2 regions of the Alteromonas sp. 4NH20-0104 genome follow, and region 1 is predicted to be linked to the other one. Evidence: predicted binding sites of a transcription regulator. Region 1 holds the regulator's gene; the other holds the start of a gene.
The links. The regulator sigma-54, encoded in region 1, starts transcription at its own class of promoters, with help from an activator protein. The targets are predictions, from matches to a motif close to GTTGGCACGNNNNTNGNNT.
Positions count from the first base shown of each region.

Region 2: the regulator sigma-54 is predicted to act here: its motif matches at 1,701-1,719, upstream of AC27IB_RS16770 (YggN family protein).

Region 1 is NZ_BAAJLP010000033.1:10,060-14,436, forward strand. It holds gene lptC (LPS export ABC transporter periplasmic protein LptC) at 1-383, shown strand, start outside; gene lptA (lipopolysaccharide transport periplasmic protein LptA) at 352-924, shown strand; gene lptB (LPS export ABC transporter ATP-binding protein) at 921-1,646, shown strand; gene AC27IB_RS19425 (RNA polymerase factor sigma-54) at 1,714-3,192, shown strand; gene hpf (ribosome hibernation promoting factor) at 3,217-3,504, shown strand; gene ptsN (PTS IIA-like nitrogen regulatory protein PtsN) at 3,520-3,978, shown strand; gene rapZ (RNase adapter RapZ) at 4,002-4,377, shown strand, end outside.
Region 2 is NZ_BAAJLP010000025.1:24,843-29,219, forward strand. It holds gene AC27IB_RS16760 (mechanosensitive ion channel family protein) at 1-1,244, shown strand, start outside; gene AC27IB_RS16765 (hypothetical protein) at 1,310-1,501, opposite strand; gene AC27IB_RS16770 (YggN family protein) at 1,760-2,563, shown strand; gene AC27IB_RS16775 (SDR family oxidoreductase) at 2,618-3,454, shown strand; gene AC27IB_RS16780 (sodium-dependent transporter) at 3,468-4,377, opposite strand, start outside.

The DNA.
Region 1 (4,377 bases):
ACGAAGTGTTTTCGTCAACCATGGAAAACTACGAGCAACTGGGGTTCGTCCTGTTTTTAGCGCCCCAGTACACTATTTATCAGGAGTCTGGCGAACCGCCCTGGCAAGTAGTCGCCGACGAAGGCACGTTGTATGATAACAACATGATACAACTGGAAAATAACGTAGTGATTGTGAGTAAAAACCAGGCTGACTTTGTGCAGCGTGTAACCACAGACTACCTTGAGATAGATTTGGACCAACAAACCATGGTGTCTGACGCCAGGGTGGAAATTTCGGGGCCTGATTTCCTGATATTTAGTAACGGACTTCGCGCCAACCTATTGAATAAAACTTATGAGTTGAATCAACATGTGCAAACGACTTATTCCCCTGCTAACTAGTCTGACGCTGGCCATCTCGCCGGCGCTGGTACTGGCAGCCAAGTCAGATTTCAAGAAAGACATTGAAGTGTTTTCTGAATCACAGTTTCTGGATGGTAAGAATAAAAAGTCCATTCTGATTGATAACGTCCAGGTTACTCAGGGCACATTAAGCATTCAGGCCGACCGCGTTGAAGTTGAAGCAGGCGGCGGTAAAGGCAAAGAAATCTTTATTGCTACCGGTAAGCCGGCGGTATACAGCCAGACCTTAGACGATGGCCGGGTGGTCGAAGCCCGGGCATTCGAAATTCGTTATGAAGTGGCTAACCGCACGATTTCTTTATCCGGCGATGCTGAGTTAAACCAGAATACCAGTGTGGTAAAAGGCGAAACGATTGTTTACGACATGGACAAGGAACAACTGAAAGCCACCGGTGATGGCAGCGGCAGTGAAGATGGCCGGGTACGCACCGTTTTCAGTCTGGAAGACATTGAAGCCGTGCGCGACGAAAACAAGGCCAATGGCAGCGAAGACGACCAACAGGACAACCAAGACGAATGACCACCCTCACCGCCAAACACTTAGCCAAGTCGTATAAGTCCCGGCAGGTAGTTAGGGATGTCAGCGTTGAAGTTTCTGCCGGCCAGATTGTTGGCTTGCTCGGTCCCAATGGGGCCGGTAAAACCACCACCTTCTACATGATTGTGGGTCTGGTAGCACTGGATAAAGGCGATATCCGCATCGACGATATGGATTTAACCCGCCAGCCCATGCACGAGCGCGCCCGTAATGGCATTGGTTATTTACCTCAGGAAGCGTCTATTTTCAGAAAGTTAAGTGTTTTTGACAATATCATGGCAATATTGCAGACGCGCAAAGACTTAAATTCTGCCGAACAGCAAAATGAAGCCGATGCCCTACTTGATGAATTTAATATTAACCATATACGTAATAGTACCGGGATGAGTTTGTCGGGTGGTGAGCGGCGCCGGGTGGAAATTGCCAGGGCGCTGGCCGCTAATCCGAAATTTATTTTGCTTGATGAACCCTTTGCAGGAGTTGACCCAATTTCGGTTAATGATATAAAGAAGATCATACAACATCTTCGTGATCGTGGAATTGGTATTTTGATTACCGACCACAACGTCCGGGAAACCCTCGACGTCTGTGAGAAAGCCTACATTGTGAGTCAGGGTGAATTAATCGCTCAGGGCACCGCGGAACAGGTTTTAAGTAATCAAAAGGTCAAGGATGTATACCTGGGTGAGCAATTCAGGCTATAGTTAGATACATAAAGACAACAAATTTTGTCCCTATCAATAACAAGCAAGGCGTTAAGAACAGAAGTAGATGAAACCATCTTTACAGCTCAAATTTAGTCAACAACTTACTATGACGCCACAATTGCAGCAGGCGATTAAACTGCTGCAACTTTCGACCCTGGATTTACAACTGGAAATCCAGGAAGCACTCGATTCAAATCCGTTACTGGAAGTTGATGACACCAGCGATAACGACACCATTGAGAAAAGTAAACTCGATGCCGAAGCGGATGCCGCAGCAACAGCCAGCACCGACACCAGCATGGATACCAACGAGGCGCTCGAGAAAAACGAGCTGCCTGATGAACTGCCTATCGACAGTACCTGGGACGAGTATTACTCGGCGTCTTCTGCACCTGCACCAGGGCCGGCGTCTTCTGATGATGAACAAATTTTTCAGGGTGAAACCACCGACAACATTCAGGATCACCTGCTGTGGCAGATGCGCCTCACCCCCTTTAGCGATGTAGACCGCGCCATAGCCATTGCCATTATCGATTCCATTGATGAATCCGGTTATTTAACCGTTACGGTTGAAGATATCCTGCAGAGCGTCAATACTGAAGATATGGAAGAGCCCGTAGAAGTTGATGAAATTGAATGCGTGCTCAAGCGTATTCAGATGTTCGACCCGATTGGTTCAGGCTCACGTACCCCGCAGGAGTGTCTACTGGTTCAGCTCAAACAATTTGCTCCCGAAACGCCCTGGCTTAAGGAAGCAATGATTCTTATTGAAGACTATGCTGATTTGCTTGGCAGCAAAGATTATCGCACGCTGATGCGTAAATCGCGGCTCAAAGAAGATGATTTGCGTGAAGCCATGCGTTTACTGCAAACCCTGAATCCTCGTCCTGGCAGCGCACTTATCACGCAGGAATCTGAATATGTGATCCCCGACGTGTCAGTCACCAAAAAGAAAGGCCGTTGGGTAGTTGAACTGAACCCCGACAGCCTGCCAAAACTGAGCGTAAACCAGCAGTATGCAGCCATGAGCAGACAAGCCCGTAACAGCTCAGACTCGCAGTTTATTCGCTCCCACATGCAGGAAGCAAAGTGGTTCATTAAGAGCCTCGAATCGCGCAATGAAACATTGCTCAAAGTAGCTAACTGTATTGTGCAGCAACAAATGGGCTTTTTTGAGCACGGCCCGGAAATGATGAAGCCTATGGTCCTCAACGACGTAGCCGAAATGGTCGATATGCATGAATCCACCATTTCGCGGGTAACTACCCAAAAGTACATGCATACGCCCCGCGGTATCTTTGAACTGAAATACTTCTTCTCCAGCCACGTAGCCACCGAGTCTGGCGGAGAATGTTCCTCTACCGCTATCCGCGCACTGATTAAAAAACTGGTTGCCGCCGAGAAGCCCAGTAAACCACTAAGCGACAGTAAAATTGCTCAATTGTTGGCCGAACAAGGTATTAAAGTTGCCCGGCGAACAATAGCAAAATACCGGGAATCTTTGTCGATTCCACCGTCTAACCAACGCAAGAGCCTTATTTAGGCCGAAATATAAGGAAGACGAACTATGCAAATAAATCTTACAGGTCATCACATCGAGATAACCGATTCTTTGCGTAATTATGTTGATACCAAGTTTAGTAAACTGGAGCGCCACTTTGATCACATATCCAATGTGCATGTGATCCTCAACGTGGAAAAGCTTTCTCAAAAAGCCGAAGCCACGATGCATTTAAGTGGTGCGGAAGTATTTGCGTCGTCAGAAAATCAAGATATGTATGCCGCGATAGATAGTATGGTCGACAAACTGGATCGTCAGGTAATCAAGCATAAGGAAAAGCTTAAAAAGCACTAGGCCCCAAATAACCTTATGAATATTCAAGCCTTAGTTAGCCTGGATCGCACTAAATGTGCGGTCCAGTGCAACAGTAAAAAACGAATTTTAGAAATTATCAGCGACATTGCTGCCGAAACCAACGCTGAAATTCAAAAAGAAGATGCCCTGAATGCACTGCTAAGCCGGGAAAAAATGGGCAGCACTGGCATCGGCAATGGCATTGCCTTACCCCATGGCAGACTGGCTAACCTATCCAAGGTTACGGCCGTTGTGGTAACCACTACCCCAGCCATCGCATTCGACGCCATTGATGATAAACCGGTCGATATCTTTTTTGCCATTCTGGTCCCTGAAACCCAAACCGAAGGTCATTTGCAGACACTGGCTACCATCGCCGGCAAGCTGAGCCAGAAAAGTATTGTAAAAACCATCCGTAACGCCGAATCGAAGGAACAGGTTATCGCCGCTCTGTGCGACGAGGCTGCACAATAGTCCGGCAGGGAGTCTGACAACATATGAAACTTATTATTATCAGCGGGCGCTCCGGCTCCGGCAAATCGGTTGCGCTAAGAGCCCTGGAAGATTTGGGCTACTACTGCGTTGATAACATTCCGGTTAATCTGCTCCCAACGTTAACCCATACGGTGGTTGACGAATACGACCAGGTGGCGGTGAGTATAGATGTTCGCAACCTGCCTAAAGATCCCGACGAACTGGTAGAGATCCTTGATTATCTGCCTTCGTCCTGGTCGATGACCATTGTCTATCTGGATGCCAGCGACGACATGCTGGTAAAACGCTTTAGCGAAACCCGCCGCCTGCATCCGCTGGCAAAACTGAACAAGTCACTGGCCGATGCCATTCTGGCAGAAAAAGAGCTGTTAGCACCCA
Region 2 (4,377 bases), on a different contig from region 1:
TAAACGGATCCTTGTACAACAGCTTTTCCCTTCTGCTGATTTTTGTTCTGGCTCTCTGTGGCCTGTTTATTAGCCGATTAATGCTTAATTCGGTTGTTACTCGCTGGGTCCTGAAAAGCAAAACACATTGGGATGATGCACTGCACAGCCATGGATTCTTTAACCGACTGATTCACCTGGCGCCGGCCCTGATTATTTTTGCCTCGACTCATGTGCTGCTAACCACCGACAGCCTGCTGTATACCGTGCTGCTGAAATGCTCTTTACTGTACTTAATGACGGTCGCGGCGCTGTCGATGAGTGCCTTACTGAATACCTTTGAAGACTGGTATAACTCAACACCTTTCGCGGCTCAGGCATCGATTACCGGCTTTGTACAGGTTGCCAAGCTGGTGCTGTTTATCGTACTGATGTTACTCAGCGTATCGCTGATAGTAGAACGCAGCCCGCTGTTGTTGTTATCCGGCTTAACGGCTATCGCCGCAGTTTTATTGTTGATCTTTCGCGACACCATTCTGGGTTTTGTGGCCGGTATTCAGATAACGGCTAACCGGTTATTTACCAATGGCGACTGGATCCAGGTTGATAAATTTGGCGTCGACGGTGAAATCATCGAACTGGGATTAACCAATGTAAAGGTCAGAAACTGGGATAATACTATCTCAACCATCCCCACTTATTCACTGACCAATGAAGCCATTAAAAATTGGCGGGGCATGCAGGAATCGGGCGGCCGGCGTATAAAACGTGCCGTTTATATCGACATTCACTCCATCCATTTGTTTGATGAAAACAGCCTGCAAGAGGTGGCTAAAATTCGCTTTATTGCCGATTACATTAAAAGCAAAATTGACGAGTTACAGCGTTATCATAAAGACCACTCCATCGATGAAGGGGATTTGCTCAATCGCCGTGCACTGACCAATATCGGCACATTTCGCGCCTATCTGGAAGCCTATTTAAACAAGCACCCGAAAATCAATCAGGACATGACTCTGATGGTCCGGCAACTGCCGCCTAACGAGCTGGGTTTACCGCTGGAAATCTATTGCTTTTGCCGGGACAAATCCTGGGTTGCTTACGAAAAAGTCCAGGCCGATATCTTCGACCATATTATGGCAATGCTGCCACTGTTTGACCTGCGGGCTTATCAGCGCGACAGTCACCTGGCGGCAATGTCTGGCCCGGCAAGTACAAGCGCAAAAGCTTCCGCAGAGGATGCCCCGGACTCAGTAAAAGACTGACACAAAAAAAGCGCTCATCAGAGCGCTTTTTTACCGAATACCTAAGCAGGTTAACGGTGATTTATTTAGCCGATTACGTAGAGCATCAACAAGCTGATAACCAGGCCGCTTACGCCCAGATAGCCCATTTCAATTCGCTCATGCAGGGCTTCGCTGCCCTCTTTGCCAGACATAAAGCCCATGACGATGCTGCTCATGCCTAAAGTAAACGCTACTAACGCAACACCAAATAAAATTGCATCAATCCAGTCACTCATAATCTTTACCCTATAAAAATTCTGCGCGTATTATGCACTAAGGAAACAAAAATGAACATGCGCAAAATCAATATTCCGTTGAATAATGAACATGGTCAAATACGCTAATAATTAGTGTTACTTCCAAAACAATAGGAATTAAATTTGCCAACGAATACCACGAAAAAACCTAACCCATTGTTTTAAATAAACTTAACAGATTGGCCTGTGAATTGCGATACGACATTCGTATTGTTTAAAGCAGAAATGAGGATAACCATGAAAACTGTTGCTGCATCATTGATTTTAACCTCTGCCTTAATGGCTCAACCGGCACTGGCACACGTTGAAGTTGATAATAAATGTAATATGGAACTGCACGGCTCGGTAACGTTTGACCATGGCGATCTGACCATCACCACCGAGAGTGGTGAAAAGGTGCTGATCACCCCCAGTCACCAGTTATACGTTGATAGCCAGGCAGTAAACCTGGATAGCGAAGAGCAGCGTTGGGTATCTGATTATTACACCAGCATTGAAACCGCTATTCCTATGACTGTTGAAATTGCCCGTGACGGCATCAAGATTGCCAGCTTCGCCATTACCGAAGTATTCACCGAACTGCTGGGTGAAAATAATGACCTGGCGGAAGATTTTGATACGCTGTTTACCGACCTGTCGAATGAGATTGACGAGCGCTTTTACGCTGCCGACGGCACGTATAAGTTCGATAGCACCGGCCTCGAGGGTGACTGGGCTGATGCCGCCTGGAGCGAAGAGTTTGATGACAAAATTGAGTCGCTGGTAGAGCGTTCTACCGGTCACCTGCTAATGGCCATTGGTCGTCAGATGCTGTTTGAAGACGGCGACATGGACGCCTTTGCCAATCGCATGGAAAACTTTGGCGAAATGATTGAGCAACGGGTTGAAGGTGAAGCGGATGCGCTGGAAAGCAAAGCTGAAGAATTGTGCACCGTGCTGGCCAAAGCCGACTATGCCGAATCACGCATGCAGAAGAATATCGCCGGATTATCTGGTCTGGATTTACTGGAAACCACCGGTAAATCAACCCTGAAACAATAATGAAATCGCTACCGGAAGTGTTAAGCTTTAGCAAAACAAACACCGGTAGCGTAAATGACATCTCAACAAGTAAATAAACTGATACTTTGTGGTTGTGGCTGGCTGGGAGGTTATCTCGCCAGCCATTTTCGTTCTCAGATGACTATCTACGGAACTACCCGTAGTGAAGACAAAGCCAGGGCATTAAGTCAGCAAGGTATTCAGGCCATCCCTTTTACGCTGGGTGATAACCCACAGGACCTGCTAGCGGTAGCCCCCGACAGCACCTTTGTTCTTAATATTCCGCCGGGCAGACGCAATACCGATTTAAGCCAATTTACCTCAGCCATGCAGCAATTAATATCGGCGTTGTATAACCAGGTTCCGCCCAAACAGCTTATTTTTATCAGTACCACATCGGTTTATGGCGATCAGGAAGGCGATATCACCACTATTACCGCGCCAGCGCCAAACACCGCCTCTGGCGAAGCCCATGTTGAGATTGAGCAATGGCTCCAAAACACTGCGCCGGACTCGGGATACATATTGCGCCTGGCCGGTTTAACCGGGCCAGACAGGCATCCGGTAAAGACCCTGGCAGGCCGAACACTCAGCGGCGCCACTCAGGTAGTAAACCTGGTCCATGTTGATGATGTGGTAAAGGTGATAGAGGCACTTTTAGTGCAAAAGCCCGCTAACAAGCTCTGGCATTTATGTAGCGATGAACACCCTATGCGCGGAGACTATTACCCGCAAATGGCACAACGGCGGGGGTTACCAGCCGTTGAATTTAGTGACGAATTAACCAGCGCAAGCGTGCCTTCGGGCAAACACATTAACCCCGGGGCAACCCTTACCGGCCTCGGGATAACGCTTAATTACCCCACACCGTGGACAATGCAACCGGCCTGATGGCCGGTACTGACTAGCCAAACAGACTGACACCAAAATATTTCAGCGCCACGGTATTAACGAATATCACCGCCAGAATGAGCGGAATAAACGTACCTACCGAAATATCCACATAGCGTTCAACCCAGCTGCCTTTGTAGTTGGGCGCGCCAACCTGCAGTGCCTTGTTGAAGTTATGGCGCTTCCAGCGATACATCACAAAAATACAAATTAGCAGGCCATTGAGTGGCAAAATCGTGTCGTAGAACACGTCATATACTACATCAAAGAAAGACTTATCCGCCCCCGCGTAAGCGGTGAATGAAGTCAGGGCCGGCACAAAGCCAAACGACAATGCACACAACGCGGCAAATACCACCAGCAGCACACCGAGTACCACCAATGACTTGCGACGGCTGTAGTCTTTTTCGTCCATCAAGGCTGCCACTGGCACCTCAAAGATAGACACCAGGGAAGTAATGGCAGCAAAGAATACCAGCAGGAAGAAAATGCTGGCCACGATGCTGGCGCCAATAAATCCGATGCTGGTTTGTAAGGCCAGAAAAATCTGCGGCAAAAATGAGAAGATCATGCTAATTGATGACTCACTCAGCTCGGTAGTATCGATGTTCGGATTAAACGAAAATATCGCAGGTAAAATCATCAGGCCGGCCGTGAACGCTACTGCGGTATCGGTGATAGCCACCAGCTTGGCCGAGTTAGGAATGTCGGACTGGTTATCAATATAACTACCATAGGTAATCATGATCCCCATGCCCAGACTTAACGAAAAGAAAGCCTGCGACAGAGCGCCGTTAATAACCGAGGCATTAATTTTGCTGAAATCCGGTACCAGATAAAAGCTCACCCCCGCCATGGCGTTGTCTTGGGTCAGCACGAAAATCACCAGCAGAACCAGCATCACAAACAAGGTGGGCATCAAT